One region of the Pulveribacter sp. genome, then DNA from elsewhere that is predicted to be linked to it. Evidence: predicted binding sites of a transcription regulator. Region 1 holds the regulator's gene; each other region holds the start of a gene.
The links. Region 1 encodes LexA, which represses DNA repair genes until DNA is damaged. Its sites were predicted from a motif close to ACTGTATNNNNATACAGT; they were not measured.
Positions count from the first base shown of each region.

Region 2: a site for LexA is predicted at 2,791-2,808, ahead of RT282_RS10720 (PA0069 family radical SAM protein). Genes of this name have one in related genera too.
Region 3: a site for LexA is predicted at 1,657-1,674, ahead of recA (recombinase RecA). Genes of this name have one in related genera too.
Region 4: a site for LexA is predicted at 1,889-1,906, ahead of RT282_RS05215 (DNA topoisomerase IV subunit B). Genes of this name have one in related genera too.

Region 1 is NZ_DAMATK010000002.1:186,556-190,831, reverse strand. Features, by position in the region: gene adk (adenylate kinase) at 1-480, shown strand, start outside; gene RT282_RS07185 (asparaginase) at 531-1,484, opposite strand; gene lexA (transcriptional repressor LexA) at 1,582-2,256, shown strand; gene RT282_RS07175 (hypothetical protein) at 2,421-2,747, shown strand; gene hrpA (ATP-dependent RNA helicase HrpA) at 2,886-4,276, opposite strand, start outside.
Region 2 is NZ_DAMATK010000002.1:942,520-946,795, forward strand. Features, by position in the region: gene RT282_RS10710 (S-(hydroxymethyl)glutathione dehydrogenase/class III alcohol dehydrogenase) at 1-522, shown strand, start outside; gene fghA (S-formylglutathione hydrolase) at 635-1,498, shown strand; gene RT282_RS10720 (PA0069 family radical SAM protein) at 1,623-2,783, opposite strand; gene rnk (nucleoside diphosphate kinase regulator) at 3,078-3,485, shown strand; gene RT282_RS10730 (acyltransferase family protein) at 3,545-4,276, opposite strand, start outside.
Region 3 is NZ_DAMATK010000001.1:267,325-271,600, reverse strand. Features, by position in the region: gene RT282_RS01290 (sensor histidine kinase N-terminal domain-containing protein) at 1-281, opposite strand, end outside; gene RT282_RS01285 (response regulator transcription factor) at 361-1,035, opposite strand; gene RT282_RS01280 (MarR family winged helix-turn-helix transcriptional regulator) at 1,093-1,593, opposite strand; gene recA (recombinase RecA) at 1,735-2,880, shown strand; gene recX (recombination regulator RecX) at 2,953-3,432, shown strand; gene lipA (lipoyl synthase) at 3,449-4,276, opposite strand, start outside.
Region 4 is NZ_DAMATK010000001.1:1,101,235-1,105,510, forward strand. Features, by position in the region: gene RT282_RS05200 (class I SAM-dependent methyltransferase) at 1-453, opposite strand, end outside; gene RT282_RS05205 (hypothetical protein) at 456-584, opposite strand; gene RT282_RS05210 (MFS transporter) at 605-1,795, opposite strand; gene RT282_RS05215 (DNA topoisomerase IV subunit B) at 1,923-3,905, shown strand; gene parC (DNA topoisomerase IV subunit A) at 3,978-4,276, shown strand, end outside.

The sequences.
Region 1 (4,276 bases):
AGCGACGAGCTGATCATCAACCTGGTGAAGGACCGCATCGCCCAGCCCGACTGCGCCAACGGCTTCCTGTTCGATGGCTTCCCGCGCACCATCCCGCAGGCCGACGCCATGAAAGCGGCCGGCGTGAAGCTGGACTATGTGCTGGAGATCGACGTGCCGTTCGATGCCATCATCGAGCGCATGAGCGGGCGCCGCTCGCACCCGGCATCCGGCCGCACCTACCACGTCAAGTTCAACCCGCCCAAGGTCGAAGGCCTGGACGACGAGACCGGCGAGGCCCTGGTGCAGCGCGAGGACGACAAGGAAGAGACCGTGAAGAAGCGCCTGGAGGTCTACAGCCAGCAGACGCGCCCGCTGGTGGATTACTACTCGAGCTGGGCCGAGGCCGACCCGGCCAACGCGCCCAAGTACCGCGCCATCAGCGGCACGGGCACGGTGGAGCAGATCACCGAGCGCGCGCTGGCCGCCCTGTCCAGCTAAACCGCCCCCGCCCCATGGCCGACGCCTCGCCTCCGCGGGGCGTCGCCGTTTCAGCGGTCCATCAGCTGCAGCATCAGGCTGACGCGGGCCTTCACGGGCGACAGGCCGGGTGCGCTGCTCCAGGGTGCATCCGGCGGCAACGCCAGCATGCGGCCCTGCGGGCAGCGCGAGGCCACGCACACCGCCACGCCGGCGGCCGCGGCGCGGGTCAGGGCCTGCTCCAACTCCTGGTGCAGCGTGCCGTTGCCGGTCGCGGCGGCCACCAAGCCGTCCACCACCCCGGCAGTCACCAGCGCGTCCACCACGCTGCCGTCCGCCCCGGCGTGGCTCAGCACGATCTGCACGCGCGGCCACGCCAACTGGCCCAGCCGCGCGGCCAGGCCGCCGTGGCGCGGGACCGACGCCTCGGGCGCGCGCGCGTGCGCCCAGCGCACGGGACCGGCGTCCATCCAGCCCAGCGGACCGCCGTCGCCGGAGGCAAAGGCATCCAGTCGCAGCGGGTGCATCTTGGCCACCTCGCGCGCGCCGTGCACCACGCCGGCGGCCACGGCCAGCACGCCGTGCGCGTCGGGCTCGGCGGCCAGCGCCACGGCATCCAGCAGGTTCTGCGGCCCGTCGGGCGCCAATGCCGTGGCTGGGCGCATGGCGCTGGTCAGCACCACCGGCTTGTGCGTGGGCAGCAGGTTGTGCAGCAGCCAGGCGGTTTCCTCCAGCGTGTCGGTGCCGTGGGTGATGACGATGCCGGCTACGGTCTCGTCGGCCAGGTGCACCAGGCAGCGCTGCACCAGCCGCTCCCACAACGCATGGGTCATGTCCTTGCTGTCCACCTGGGCCAGCTGCTCGGCCACCAGAGGTCCGCGCGCCGCCTGCGCTAGCTGCGGCACAGCCGCCAGCAGCTGCGCTATGCCCAGCTGCCCGGCCGTGTAGCCAACGCTGGCGCCTGGCACGTCCGAGGTGCCGGCAATGGTGCCGCCCGTGCCCAGTACGACGATTTTTCCTGCCATGCCTCTTGCATCCTCTGAAAAACTGTTCAAAAATACAGATACTGGATCAAACAACAGTACTACCCGACCGTTGACCCCCTCCCTCATGGAGCAAGCCATGTTCACCAGCCCCAAGCTCACCGCCCGCCAGCAGCAGATCCTGGACCTGATCCAGACCGCCATCGCGCGCACCGGCGCGCCACCCACGCGCGCCGAGATCGCGGCCGAGCTGGGTTTCAAGTCGGCCAACGCGGCCGAAGAGCACCTGCAGGCCCTGGCTCGCAAGGGGGTGATCGAGCTGGTCAGCGGCACCTCGCGCGGCATCCGGCTGCGCGGCGAGACCGTGCGCAGCATCAACGCGGCGCGCGGCGCCCAGTTCAGCCTGCCCATCCCCGGCCTGGATCAGCTCACGCTGCCCCTGATCGGCCGCGTGGCCGCGGGCTCGCCGATTCTGGCGCAAGAACATGTGGACCAGAGCTACGTGGTCGAGGGCACGTTGTTCCAGCACCGGCCCGACTACCTGCTCAAGGTGCGCGGCATGTCCATGCGCGATGCCGGCATCATGGACGGTGACCTGCTGGCCGTGCAGTCCACGCGCGAGGCGCGCAGCGGCCAGATCATCGTTGCCCGCCTGGGCGATGAGGTCACCGTCAAACGCCTGCGGCGCACCGGGGGCGCCATCGAGCTGCTGCCCGAAAACCCCGACTACCCGGTCATCCGGGTCGAGCCCGGCGAGCCCTTCGAGATCGAAGGCCTGGCCGTGGGCCTGATCCGCAACACCATGCTGATGTAGGCGCAAGCCTGCACCAGCGCTGCCGCAGGTGGCGGGCGTCTGGCTTGTGGGCTGTCCAAAGCCCTACAAGCCGGCCCTGCGGATGGGCGCAAGTTTGCTTTTCATTCGGCAATCCTGCCTGTGTCCATCTTGTCGCCCTCTTGGTGAGGGTTGGGAGTTTTCACATGGCGTCCGCCTTGCTCGCTTGGTCTTCGTCGCTGCCGCTCGTCTCCGCCGTCAGCCGCCCGCTGCGCCGCGTGGCCTATCAACTGAGAGGGCGGGCCCGTGCGCCCTGGTGCCCCGCCATCCCGCAGGCCGTGCCCAGCGTGGCGTTGCATCTCGTTCCAGTGGCCCCTCAGACCGCGCCGGCGGCACCTGTGCAGCGGCCGGCTTCACCTCGGCCGCTGCGCGTGATCATGCGCCCCCAGAGCGACGGGGCCTGCCGGCTGGTCATCTCCGGCCGCATGGCCGACGTGTGCGCCGAGCTGGACCGGCTGGCGCTGGCTTGCTGACCGCTCGGCTGGCAGACCGAAGTTTCGGTCACACAGCGATCTATTCCAGGCCCTAGGCCGGCCACAGCGCTGCCGTGCTGCGCGGCCATACGCCTCTCAGGATGCCCGGCGGTTACATACAGGCCGCGTCCAGTCGATTCATGAGCCCAACTGAGCCCAGATCTTGTCCAGCCGCTTGGTGCTCACCGGATAGGGCGTGCGCAGCTCCTGCGCGAAGAAGCTTACGCGCAGCTCCTCCAGCATCCACCGGTATTCCTGCATGCGCGCGTCCTGCTGACCTTTGCGCTCGGCCAGCAGGCGCGTGTAGCGCTGCTCCAGTGGCTGCAGCTCCTTCAGACGCACGGCGTCGCGCGCAGGGTCGGCGCGCAGCTTGTCCAGGCGGCTGACGATGGCCTTCAGGTAGCGCGGATAGTGCTGCAGCTGGGGCCAGGGCACCGTGGCCAGAAAACTGCGCGGCATCAAACGCTGCAGCTGCTGGGTGGCATCGGCCACGGCCTCGCGGGCGTTCTTGGTGTCCTTGAGCTTGCGCTGCACGGCGGCGTATTCCTGCAGGATGGCGCCAGTCAGCCGGGCCACTTCGTTGGCGATCAGTGTCAGCCGGGCGCGGCCCTCCTGCACACGCTGCTGGAACTGGGCTTCATTCACCGGCAGCGGCTCGGTCAGAAATGCGCGCTCCAGCGCCACGCCGATGATCTGCGCGCGCAGTTCCTCCTGCGTGCCCAGCGGCATGTAGGCCACGGCCATCTTCTGCAGATCCGGGACGTTCTTTTCCAGGTACTTCAGTGCGTCGCGCAGCTGCAGCGCGAACAGCCGCACCAGGCCGGCGCGGTGGCGCGCGGCGGCGGCCTCCGGCTCGTCGAAGACCTCGATGGCCACGGCGTCGCCCTGGTCGGTGAGCGCAGGAAAGCCGATCAGCGTCTGGCTGCCCTTGCGGATCTCCATCAGCTCGGGCAACTCGCCGAAGCTCCAGGCGGTGTAGCGCGCCTCGGCGCGCTGCGGCGCCGGCGCGGCGCGAGCCTCCTCATTTTTGATAGCTGCTGGCGCTTTACCTGCGGGCTTTTGCGGTGATTTTGATGCCGAAACTGGCTCTGGATCAGCGCTGCCAGCTATCTTTAATGAAGCAAGCGCCTGAAAGGCCCCGCGCGCACGGGCGCCAAGCTCGGCCTTCAGTGCCGCCAGGTTGCGGCCCTGGCCCAGCTGGCGGCCGTGCTCGTCGGTGATGCGGAAGTTCATGAACAGGTGCGGGCTGAGCATGTCCAGCTTGAAGTCCGCGCGCTTCACATCGAGCGAAGTCTCATCGCGCACCGCCTTCAGCAGCGCATTCACCAGGCTGCCCTGCGCCCACACGCCGTCCTGCGTGAACCGCTGGGCCAGCCGCGCGGCGCTCTCGGGCAGCGGCACGAAGCGGCTGCGCGGGCGCTGCGGCAGGCTTTTCAAAAGCGCCTGGAGCTTGTCCTTGAGCATGCCCGGCACCAACCATTCGGCGCGCTCCTCGCTGACCTGGTTCAACACGAACAATGGCACCGTCA
Region 2 (4,276 bases), 760 kb from region 1:
GGCCTGGCCGTGGTGCAGGGCGCAAAAATAGCCGGCGCCGGGCGCATCATCGCCATCGACACCAACCCGGCCAAGTTCGAGCTGGCCCGCACCTTCGGCGCCACCGACTGCGTGAATCCCAAGGACTACGACAAGCCCATCCAGCAGGTCATCGTGGAGATGACCGGCTGGGGCGTGGACCACAGCTTCGAGTGCATCGGCAACGTCAACGTGATGCGCGCGGCGCTGGAGTGCGCGCACCGCGGCTGGGGCCAGAGCGTGATCATCGGCGTGGCCGGCAGCGGGCAGGAGATCAGCACGCGGCCCTTCCAGCTCGTCACGGGGCGCAAGTGGCTGGGCACGGCGTTCGGCGGCGTCAAGGGCCGCAGCGAGCTGCCGGATATGGTCGAGGACGCCATGGCCGGGCGCATCCAGCTGGCGCCCTTCGTCACGCACACCATGCCCCTCACCGGCATCAACGAGGCCTTCGACCTGATGCACAAGGGCGAATCCATCCGCTCGGTGGTGCACTACGTCGACTGAGTCACTATCAAAACAGGAGCTGCCACTGCTTATCCACCCTTGTATTCAATAGGTTTTTATATTGAAACCAAGGTACAGCAAGCGCGAGCAGCTATGAAAAATGGAGCAACCCATGACCGCCACGCTTGAACTGCTCAGCACCCACGCCTGCTTTGGCGGCGAGCAGCGCTTTTACCGCCACGCCTCGGACGCAACCGGCCTGCCCATGCGCGTGTCCATCTACCTGCCGCCCAAGGCCCTGGCCGGCGCGCCCGTGCCGGCCGTGGTCTACCTGGCCGGGCTAACCTGCACCGAGGAGACCTTTCCGACGAAGGCCGCCGCCCAGCGCCTGGCCGCCGAGCTGGGCCTGGCCCTCATCTCGCCCGACACCAGCCCGCGCGGCGCCGATGTACCGGGCGAGGCCGACGCCTGGGACTTCGGCGTGGGCGCCGGCTTCTACCTGGACGCCACGCAAGCCCCCTGGTCCGCCCACTGGCGCATGGAAAGCTGGCTGATGGCCGAGCTACTGCCGGCCGTGGCCGACGAGCTGCCGATCGACGGCACGCGCCTGGGCCTGACCGGCCACAGCATGGGCGGCCACGGCGCGCTGACTCTGGCGCTGCGCCACCCCGGCCGCTTCAAGAGTCTGTCGGCCTTCGCCCCCATCTGCGCGCCCACGCGCTGCCCCTGGGGCGAGAAGGCCTTCACCGGCTACCTGGGCCCCGACCGCGCCGCCTGGGGCGCGCACGATGCGTCCGAACTGATGAGCGGCCAGCAGGCCGCGCCCTACCCGGCCGGCATCCTGGTCGACCAGGGCCTGGACGACAAATTCCTGGCCGAGCAGCTGCACCCGCACCTGCTGGAGGCCGCCTGCCAGGCCGTGGGCCAGCCCCTGACCCTGCGCCGCCACGAGGGCTATGACCACGGCTACTACTTCGTGCAGACCTTTATGGACGACCACCTGCGCCACCACGCGCGCCAGTTGCTGGGCAGCTGAAGGGCGGCCATTTCAGGGTGTTGCGGCCGGCGTACCTTCCGTGCGCTGCCGGCCGGTCGGGCGTTGAGCGCGTTCGCGCAGACCCAACGCGCCCGACGCACAGCATCTTTGACAGCCCCGGCTCTCAGAACAGCGCGCCCTGCCCGCGCGCCAAACCCGGCTGGTACTGCGACAGGTCCAGCTCAAAGCGCTCGCGGTTGAGGCCCAGCCGTGCGCAGGCCTTGTGAAAGCGCTGGCGCAGCAGCTCGCCCCAGATGCCCGTGCCGCTCATGCGCGTGGCGTGGCGGCTGTCGTAGCTCTTGCCGCGCTGGCGCGCCTGCGCATCGTCGATGCCGTGCAGGTCCTGGATGCGCGCCATGACGCGCGCGGCGCGGTCGGGGTAGTGCAGCTGCAGCCATTCGCGCATCAAGGGGTCCACCTCCCAGGGCAGGCGGATCACGGTGTAGAAGGCGCGCGTGGCGCCGGCCTCGCGCGCGGCGGCCAGCACCTGCTCCATGTCCTCGGTGATGAAGGGGATCTGCGGGGCCACGCTCACGCCCACCGGCACGCCCGCATCGGCCAACGCGCGCAGGGTGCGCAGGCGCCGGTGCGGCGCGGCGGCGCGCGGCTCCAGAATGCGGGCCAGCTTCGCGTCCAACGTGGTGATGGTGACGTAGACGGCGGCCAGCCGGTTGGCCGCCAGCGGGGCGATCAGGTCCAGATCGCGCTCCACCCCGCTGGACTTGGTGATCAGCGAAAAAGGGTGGCGCGCATCGCCCAGCACCTCGATCAGCGCGCGCGTCAGGCGCAATTCGCGCTCCACCGGCTGGTAGCAGTCGGTGGCCGAGCCGATGTTGATCACGCTCGGCTGGTGGCCGGGCCGCGCCAGCTCGGCGCGCAGCAGGGCGGCGACGTTGCGCTTGGCGATGATGCGCGTCTCGAAATCCAGCCCCGGCGACATGCCCAGGTAGCTGTGCGTGGCCCGGGCGTAGCAGTACACACAGCCGTGCTCGCAGCCGCGGTAGGGGTTGACCGAGTGCGAGAAGAAGATGTCGGGCGAGTCGTTGCGCGTCAGGGCACTGCGCGCGTCCTCCCAGATGACCTCCGTGCGCACGGGCAGAGGCGCGGCATCAGCGCCCTGCTCCAGCCCGGCCCAGCCGTCGTCGAAGGCCTCGCGCTGGTCCACGCTGAAGCGGTGCGCCAGGCGTCCGGCCACCCCCCGGCCCTTGACGGCCTGCGCCGGGATGCGGACGGCGGGAGCTTGCCCAGCACCATCGTGCTCATTGGGGAAGGGGTTGTGGCTCATGGCAATAACTGTACAAACATACAGATTTTGCCGCAATGCCCGCCTACGCCGTTTGGCCGCCCTTGGCAAGCCTGGCGCAATTCGCAGCGCGTCCGTATGAGATTGCTTGGCAAAGCGCAGGCCCGGCCGCACAATGGACGGCATCGCGCCCTCGGGTGCCCACCCACCGCTCTGGCCCGGACAACCCCGTTGCCCGGGCTTTTGTCCGTCTGGGTCGGGTCGCCGCGGCCGCCGCCGGGGGACTTTCTTTGTCCCTCCTACACGAACAAACAAACCGTCTCACGGAGCCTCATCATGCTGCGCAAGCCCGCCATCACCCTGTCGTCCCTGGACATGGAGCGCCTGGAAGCGCTGTTGGACAAGACCGCGGCGCCTTTCCCCGGCCGCGACCAGCTGGAGGCCGAGCTGGACCGCGCCGACGTGCTTGCCCCCAAGGACATGCCGCCCAACGTGGTGACCATGAACTCCACCGTGCAGTTCACCATCCTGGAGACCGGCAAGGCCAACACGCTGACCCTGGTTTATCCGCGCGAGATGGACGGCTCGGGCGACAAGGTCTCGGTCTTCGCGCCAGTGGGCATAGCCCTGCTGGGCCTGGCGGTGGGCGACGAATTCCAGATGCCCAGCCCGACCGGCCAGGTCACGGTGCGCGTGGACTCCATCACCTTCCAGCCCGAGAGCGCGGGCGAACTGCACCGCTGAAAACCGCTCCGCGGCCACCAGTGACAAGGCAGCCCGCGGGCTGCCTTTGTTTTTCCCTTTCAGCGCAGCGCGGCCAGCAGCGCCGTCGCCAGCCCCGCGCCCACCAGCCCCAGTTGCCAGCGCAGCGCCTTGTGCCAGGTGGGCACATGGCGCTCCACCCGCTGATACAGCACCCATCCGGCCAGCAGCGACAGCGCAAAGCCGGCCAGCAGGCCCAAAGCGGCAGCCGGCACCGAGTCCGGCCACAGGTTGCTCACCAGCGCATTGACCAGCAGGCACACGGCGAAGTGCACCAGGAAGACGGAGTACGAGATCTGCCCCAGCCAGCGCAGCGGCGCCACACCCTGCCAGCGCGCCACCGCCGGCAGGCGCATCAGCCCACCCAGGGCCAGCGCCGTGGCGCCCGCCAGTGCGATGCGGTCGCGCCAGTCGAGCAGCAGCGCCGCCGCCACCAGGGCGGCCATGGCCAGCAGCCAGCCGCGGGATTCGCTTTGCTCCGCATGCGCCGCCCACCAGGCCATCATGCCCAGCCCGTACGCGCCGAAGAAGTACAGCGCCCACACGTCCCAGTCCGCGTCGCGGTTGAAGACCAGCAGCGACGCGGCTGCCAGCACCGCCGCCAGCGCCTGGCCCGCGCGGGCGCGCAGCGCTGGCGGGACCATGGCGCGCACGCCGGCCAGCAGCAGCACGGTGAGCGCGAACAGCTGGAAGTCGATGGCCACGTACCACACGCCGGCCGACAACGACTCCTCGCCCGCTACGCCGTGCAGCAGCAGCGCGTGGGCCAGCAG
Region 3 (4,276 bases), on a different contig from region 1:
GACAGCACCTGGTAGTACACGGCGTCGGACTCGTCGGCGCGCAGCAGCTCGCTGGCCGGCTGGGGCAGGCTGAACAGCACCTTGCCCTGGTGCGTGGTGACGAACTGGGCCAGGGCGTGGGCGTTGTATTCCAGCGCGCGGTCGAACGGCTTGTTGGCCAGGCCCTGGGCCACCAGCCAGGTCAACGCCAGGCTGACGGGCCACAGCAGCAGCAGCGGCGTGAGCATCCAGTCCAGGATCTCGCCGAACAGGGAGCGCTGCTCGCGTTGGAAGATGTTCAAGGCAGGCCCTGCGGGTTTTAGGTCTTTTCCGCCTCCAGCGCCCGTCCATCAAGCGCCAGCAGCTATCAAAGCGTGAGCATCAGCCGGCGATCTTTTCCAGGCAGTAGCCCAGCCCGCGCACCGTGGCGATGCGGATCGGGCCGCGCTCGATCTTCTTGCGCAGGCGGTGGATGTAGACCTCGATGGCGTTGTTGCTCACCTCCTCGCCCCACTCGCACAGGCGCTCGACCAGCTGCTCCTTGGACACCAGCCGGCCGGCGCGCTGCAGCAGCACCTCCAGCAGGCCGAGTTCGCGCGCCGACAGCTCCACCAGCTTGCCATCGATGGTGGCCACGCGCCCGGCCTGGTCGTACACCAGCGGGCCGTGGCGGATGGCGCTGCTGGTGGCGCCCATGCCGCGGCGCGTGAGGGCACGCACGCGCGCCTCCAGCTCCTGCAGCGAGAAGGGCTTGGCCATGTAGTCGTCGGCGCCCAGGTCCAGGCCCTTGACGCGCTCGTCGATGCCGTCGGCGGCCGTGAGGATCAGCACCGGCAGCGCCGAGCCGCGCCCGCGCAGGCGCTTCAATACCTCCAGCCCGTGCATCTTGGGCAACCCTAAGTCCAGGATCAGCAGGTCGAACTCGTTGTTGGTCATCAAGGCGGCATCGACCTCGGTGCCGCTGGCCACGTGGTCCACCACCGCGCCCGAGCCGCGCAGGCTGCGCAGCAGGCCATCGGCCAGCACCTGGTCGTCTTCGGCAATGAGGATGCGCATGGGTGGAGTCTCCTGGTGCTGTTGCTGCGTGGGCGGCGCGCGCCGCGCGGACAAATTCTAGGCCGGGGCCCCGTCACCGCCGGCATAGGCCTCCAGGCCCAGGGCAACGACGGTGGCCACCTCCTCGCCCACCTCGGCGCGAAACTCCGCCTGCGCCTGCGCCACGGCCTGGCGGAAGGCCTCGCGCCAGGCCAGGCCCAGCGGCGTGTAGCACACGCGGCGCGCGCGCGCGTCGTGCGGGTCCGCCTCGCGGGTGACCAGGCCCCAGGCCTCGCACTGGTCGATCAGCGCCGCCATGGACTGCTTGGCCATGCCGGCGCGCGCCGCCAGGTCGGTGATGCGGTCGCCCGCGGGCGACAGATGGCGCGTCAGGTGCACGTGGGCGGCACTGACCTGCTCGCGCGCCGCCAAGTTGGACAGGGCCAGAGGTGCTTCCACGCTGCGCGCCATCAGCTGCAGCACGCGTGCATCAAAGCGTCGCAGGGCGTGGCCCAGCAGGCGGCCCAGGTGGGTCTGGCGCCAGTCGTCGCCGGCTGGATCAAGGGCGCTTTCGGACATGCGCACATTGTCAGGCAAACTGACCATAAAAACATTGAAACGACCGCAGTCGCTCCCTACACTACTGTTCAAGTATCCAGCTTGGCATTCCAACCAGTGACTGGCATCCATCGCCCCCTTTTCTCTCAAGGAGCCGTTTCCATGAACGCAACCGTCAACACCGCCGCCGCCAGCGAAAAGGCCAAGGCCCTGCAGGCCGCGCTCGCGCAGATCGAAAAGCAGTTCGGCAAGGGCACCATCATGCGCCTGGGCGAAGGCGAGGCCATCGAGGACATCCAGGTCGTCTCCACCGGCTCTCTGGGCCTGGACATCGCCCTGGGCGTGGGCGGCCTGCCGCGCGGCCGGGTGATCGAGATCTACGGCCCCGAGTCCTCGGGCAAGACCACGCTGACCCTGCAAGTCATTGCCCAGATGCAAAAGCTGGCCGGCCAGTGCGCCTTCGTTGACGCCGAGCACGCGCTGGACGTGCAGTACGCGCAAAAGCTCGGCGTGAACCTGCAGGACCTGCTCATCAGCCAGCCTGACACCGGGGAGCAGGCGCTGGAGATCGTGGACAGCCTGGTGCGCTCGGGCGCGGTGGACCTGATCGTCGTTGACTCGGTGGCGGCGCTGACGCCGAAGGCCGAAATCGAGGGCGACATGGGCGACCAGCTGCCCGGCCTGCAGGCGCGCCTGATGAGCCAGGCCCTGCGCAAGCTGACGGCCACCATCAAGAAGACCAACTGCACCGTCATCTTCATCAACCAGATCCGCATGAAGATCGGCGTGATGTTCGGCAGCCCGGAGACCACCACCGGCGGCAACGCGCTGAAGTTCTACGCCTCGGTACGCCTGGACATCCGCCGCATCGGCACCATCAAGAAGGGCGACACGCCGATCGGCAATGAAACCCGCGTCAAGGTGGTGAAGAACAAGGTCAGCCCGCCCTTCAAGACGGCCGAGTTCGACATCCTGTTCGGCGAGGGCATCTCGCGCGAGGGCGAGATCATCGACATGGGCGTGAACGCGCGCATCCTGGACAAGAGCGGCGCCTGGTATGCCTACAACGGCGAGAAGATCGGCCAGGGCCGCGACAACGCCCGCGAGTTCCTGCGCGAGAACCCCGAGCTGGCGCGCGAGATCGAGAACAAGGTGCGCGACAGCCTGGGCATCGCCCTGCTGCCGGCGGCAGTGGCCGGCCAGGACCCGGTCGCGGACGAGCCGGTGCCCGGCGTCGAAGAGGACAAGCCCGCGCCGCGCGGCCGGAAGATCGACAAGGCCGACAAGACCGAAGAGCTTCCGCTGTAATCGGCATTCATAGCCAAAACTGCTGTCAGCCCTTGCCAGTCAAGTGCTGGCAGCTCTTTTTTTGATAGTTCCATGGGATTTCAGAAGCCGTCGCTCAAGGGCCGGGCGCTGCGCCTGCTGGCCCAGCGCGAGCACTCGCGCAGCGAACTGCAGGCCAAGCTGGCGCGCTACGTGCAGGAGGGCGAGGATCTGGCCGCCATCCTGGACGAGCTCCAGGCCAAGGACTTCATCAACGAGGGCCGTGTGGCCGAGTCGGTGATGAACCGCCGCGCTGCCCGCCTGGGCACGCAGCGCGTGCTGCAGGAACTGCGCCGCAAGGGGCTGGACGAGGAACTGGTACGCGCCGCCGGCCGGCAGCTGGCCGGCAGCGAGCTGGAACGCGCGAGCGCCGTGTGGCGCCAGCGGTTCGGCGCCGCGGCCGAAACGCCGGCCGAGCGGGCGCGGCAGATGCGCTTTCTGGCCGCGCGCGGCTTCGCCGCCGACGTGGTGCGCCGCGTGGTGCGCGGCGCCGGAGAGGATGACGAGGGGATGGAAGCCGGCGGCTGGGAGTAAAAGCGCCGCCGGTGCCTTACAGCCCGGCCGCGTGGGCCTGCTGGTCGGCGTGGTAGCTGGAGCGCACCATGGCCCCCACGGCGGCGTGCGAGAAGCCCATGGCGTAGGCCTCGCGCTCGAACATCTTGAAGGTGTCCGGGTGCACGTAGCGGCGCACCGGCAGGTGGCTGTTGCTGGGCGCCAGGTACTGGCCGATGGTCAGCATGTCGATGCCGTGCGCGCGCATATCGCGCATCACTTCCAGGATCTCCTCGTCCGTCTCGCCCAGGCCGACCATCAGGCCGCTCTTGGTCGGCACGCCGGGGTGCAGCTCCTTGAATTTTTTCAGCAGGTTCAGGCTGAACTGGTAGTCCGAGCCGGGGCGGGCCTGCTTGTACAGGCGCGGCGCGGTCTCCAGGTTGTGGTTCATCACGTCCGGCGGCGCGGCCTTGAGGATCTCCAGCGCGCGGTCGTCGCGGCCGCGGAAGTCCGGCGTCAGGATCTCGATGCGGGTGGCCGGCGAGAGCGCGCGCACCTGGCGGATGCATTCCACGAAGTGGCCGGCGCCGCCGTCGCGCAGGTCGTCGCGGTCCACGCTGGTGATGACCACGTAGTTGAGCTTGAGCGCGGCGATGGTGCGCGCCAGGTTCAGCGGCTCGTCCTGGTCCAGCGGGTCCGGGCGGCCGTGGCCCACGTCGCAGAACGGGCAACGGCGCGTGCACTTGTCGCCCATGATCATGAAGGTGGCCGTGCCGCGGCCGAAGCATTCGCCGATGTTGGGGCAGGAGGCTTCTTCGCAGACGGTGTGCAGCTTGTGCTCGCGCAGGATGCTCTTGATCTCGTAGAAGCGCGTGGTCGGGCTGCC
Region 4 (4,276 bases), on a different contig from region 1:
GAAGCCGTCCTCGTAGGCCACCACCCGCAGCGGCGCGCAGGCGCGCAGCAGCTCGCCCGGCGCCAGCAGGAAGTCGGCCCGCGCGGGCCGTCCCACGGTCTCGTTGCCCTGAGCGAAGGTCTCGTACAGCAGCACGCCGCCGGGAGCCACGCAGTCCACGATGTGCGGCAGCAGCGGGCGCCACAGGTAGTTGGTGACGACCACGGCAGCGAACTGCCGGCCGACCAGCGGCCAGGGCCCGCCTTCGATGTCGGCCTGGATGGCTTCACCGTAGGGTGCTATTGATTCAATAGCTTCTGGCGCTTGATCCACGCCTGTTACAGGGTGATTTCGCTCATGAAACCAGCGCAGGTGCCGGCCCGGCCCGCAGGCCACGTCCAGCACCGCGCCGCCGGCGGGCACCAGATGCGCCCAGCGCACGATCCACTCCGAGGGCCGGCCGTGCGGGTGCATGGTCAGAAGCAGGCCCAGAGCTGGTCGGCCAGCGTGAGCATGAAGTCCGGCCGCAAATACCAGGTGAAGACCGCCAGCAGCACGGCGGCGCAGGCCACGCCGGCCAGCCAGTTGCGTATGCGCGGTGCCATGGCGGAGCCTCCTCGGTTCTTCAGGCTGCCTGGGCGGCCGGGCGCGCGATGGCGCTTTCGCGCACCGGCAGGTTGACCAGGCCGGCCGCCACGCCCAGGGCGATGGCCAGGTACCACACGACGTCGTAGCTGCCCGTGCGGTCGTACAGGTAGCCGCCCAGCCACACGCCCATGAAGCTGCCGATCTGGTGGCTGAAGAACACGAAGCCGCTGAGCATGGACAAATGCTGCACGCCAAAGATCTGCGCCACCACGGCATTGGTCGGCGGCACGGTGGACAGCCACAGGGCCCCCATCACGGCCGAGAACACATACACCGACAGGGGCGACAGCGGCACCAGCAGGAAGACGGTGATGACCACCGCCCGCGCCAGGTAGATGAACACCAGGATGTTGCGCTTGGGAATGCGCTGGCCCAGGGAGCCGGCCGCGTAGGTGCCAAAGACGTTGAACAGGCCGATCAGCGCCAGGGCGAAGCTGGCCACCTGCGGCGACAGGCCGTGGTCCTTCAGGTAGCTGGGCATGTGCACGCCGATGAACACCACCTGGAAGCCGCAGACAAAGTAGCCCAGCGTCAGCAGCACGAAGCTCTTGTGGCGCAGGGCCTCGACCACCGCGTCGCCCATGCTCTGCGAACGGTGGGCCGGCGCGCCGCCGTGAAAGCCGGGCTCGCGCAGGCCGAAGGCCAGCGGGATGATCAAGAGCGCCATGGCCGCCAGCACCAGCAGGGCCTGCTGCCAGCCAAACGACAGGATCAGCTGCCCCTCCAGCGGCACCATCAGGAACTGCCCGAACGAGCCGGCCGCGGCCGCCACGCCCATGGCCCAGGAGCGCTTGTCCGCCGAGATCTGCCGCCCCAGCACACCATAGATGATGGCGTACGTGGTGCCCGCCTGGGCCGCGCCGATGACGACGCCCGTGGTCAGCGCGAAGAGCCCCGGCGTGGGCGACAGCGCCATGCCCACCAGGCCGGCGGCGTACAGCAGAGAGCCGCCGATCAGCACGCGGAAGGCGCCGAAGCGGTCGGCCACCATGCCTCCGAAGATGCCGAACAGGCCCCAGGCCAGGTTCTGGATGGCCATGGCCAGGGCGAAGGTCTGGCGCGTCCAGCCCATGTCCTGCGTGATGGGCTGCAGCCACAGCCCGAAGCCATGGCGTATGCCCATGGACAGCGTGACCACGGCGGCGCCGCAGAGGAGGACCTGGGCCATGGAAAGCTGGCGTGCGGGGGAGGCGGGAGGGTGCATTGCAGGGAATGTAATCAAAACCCGTGCCGCCTGCCGGGGCGGGTAAAAAGGCGAAAGACTGTTGTTATAACCAGTCCTACAATCCGCCGCCATGGCAGCCAAACCCGCACCCCACACCACCAACGACTACGCAGAAGGCTCGATCCGCGTGCTCAAGGGCCTGGAGCCCGTCAAGCAGCGCCCGGGCATGTACACCCGCACCGACAACCCCCTGCACATCATCCAGGAGGTGCTGGACAACGCCGCCGACGAGGCCCTGGCCGGCTTCGGCAAGAAGATCCGCGTGACGCTGCACCTGGACGGCTCGGTCAGCGTGGAGGACGACGGCCGCGGCATCCCTTTCGGCCTGCACCCCGAGGAAAAGGCCCCCGTGGTGGAGCTGGTCTTCACCCGGCTGCACGCCGGCGGCAAGTTCGACAAGGGCAAGGGCGGGGCCTACAGCTTCTCCGGTGGCCTGCACGGTGTGGGTGTGTCGGTGACCAACGCCCTGTCCACCCGCATGGAGGTGACCACGCACCGCGAGGGCCAGGCCGCCCGCCTGGTGTTCGCCGGCGGCGACGTGACCGAACCGCTGGCGGCCCGCCCCCTGGTGGCCGGCGAGCGCAAGCAGGGCACCACCGTGCGCGCCTGGCCGGACGCCAAGTATTTCGAGTCCAGCCACCTGCCCATGGCCGAGCTGACGCACCTCTTGCGCAGCAAGGCCGTGCTGATGCCCGGCGTGGCCGTCACGCTGTTCAACGAGAAGACCCGCGAGACGCAGACCTGGCAGTACAAGGGCGGCCTGCGCGACTATCTTCAGCAGACTCTGCCGGTCGACCCGGTCATCCCGCTGTTCGAGGGCGCGGGCTTCGCCGACGCCGGCAGCGACAGCTTTGCCGAAGGCGAGGGCGCGGCCTGGGCCGTGGCCTTCACCGAGGAAGGTGCGCCGGTGCGCGAGAGCTACGTCAACCTGATCCCCACCAGCGCCGGCGGCACGCACGACAGCGGCCTGCGCGACGGCCTGTTCCAGGCCGTCAAGGGCTTCATCGAGCTGCACGGGCTGCTGCCCAAGGGCGTCAAGCTGATGCCCGAGGATGTGTTCGCGCGCGCCAGCTACGTGCTCTCGGCCAAGGTGCTGGACCCGCAGTTCCAGGGCCAGATCAAGGAGCGGCTGAACTCGCGCGACGCCGTGCGGCTGGTTTCCAGCTTCGTGCGACCGGCGCTCGAGCTGTGGCTGAACCAGCATGTGGACTACGGCAAGAAACTGGCCGAGCTCGCCATCAAGGCCGCGCAGACGCGTCAGAAGGCCGGCCAGAAAGTGGAAAAGCGCAAGGGCTCCGGCGTGGCCGTGCTGCCGGGCAAGCTCACGGACTGCGAAAGCCGCGATACCGCCTACAACGAGGTCTTCCTGGTCGAGGGCGACTCGGCCGGCGGCAGCGCCAAGATGGGCCGCGACAAGGAGACTCAGGCCATCCTGCCGCTGCGCGGCAAGGTGCTCAACACCTGGGAGGTCGAGCGCGACCGCCTGTTTGCCAACACGGAGGTGCACGACATCGCCGTGGCCATCGGCGTGGACCCGCACGGGCCGAATGACGAGCCCGACCTGTCCGGCCTGCGCTACGGCAAGGTCTGCATCCTGTCGGACGCGGACGTGGACGGCTCGCACATCCAGGTGCTGCTGCTGACGCTGTTCTTCCGCCACTTCCCCCGGCTGATCGAGGCTGGCCACATCTACGTGGCGCGCCCGCCCCTGTACCGCGTGGACATCCCGGCGCGCGGCAAGAAGCCGGCCGCCAAGCTGTATGCGCTGGACGAGGGCGAGCTGGCCGCCATCCTGGACAAGGCCGCCAAGGAAGGCGTGGCGCGCGAGCGCTGCCAGATCAGCCGCTTCAAGGGCCTGGGCGAGATGAACGCCGAGCAGCTGTGGGAAACCACCCTGAACCCCGACACCCGCCGCCTGCTGCCCGTGCAGCTGGGCAGCGCCGGCTACGAGGCCACGACCAGCCTGATGACCCGCCTGATGGGCAAGGGCGAGGCGGGCTCGCGGCGCGAGCTGATGGAGCTGCACGGCGATACGGTGGACGTTGATATCTAAGCTCCCTGACTACAAGTCTTTTTGGCCTCCAGCCCTTGCCAGTCAAGCGCTGGAAGCTCCTGTTTTTGAAGCATGACAGAACAACCCGCTCTCGATCTCTCGCCCGCCCCGCAGGCGGATGATTCGCTGGCCAGCTACGCCCAGCGCGCCTATCTCGAATACGCCCTGTCCGTCGTCAAGGGCCGGGCGCTGCCCGACGTGTGCGACGGCATGAAGCCGGTGCAGCGGCGCATCCTCTACGCCATGGGCGAGATGGGCCTGGGCTACAGCGGCCCGAACCGCAACACCGCCGCCAAGCCGGTGAAGAGCGCCCGCGTGGTGGGCGATGTACTGGGCCGCTTTCACCCGCACGGCGACCAGTCGGCCTACGA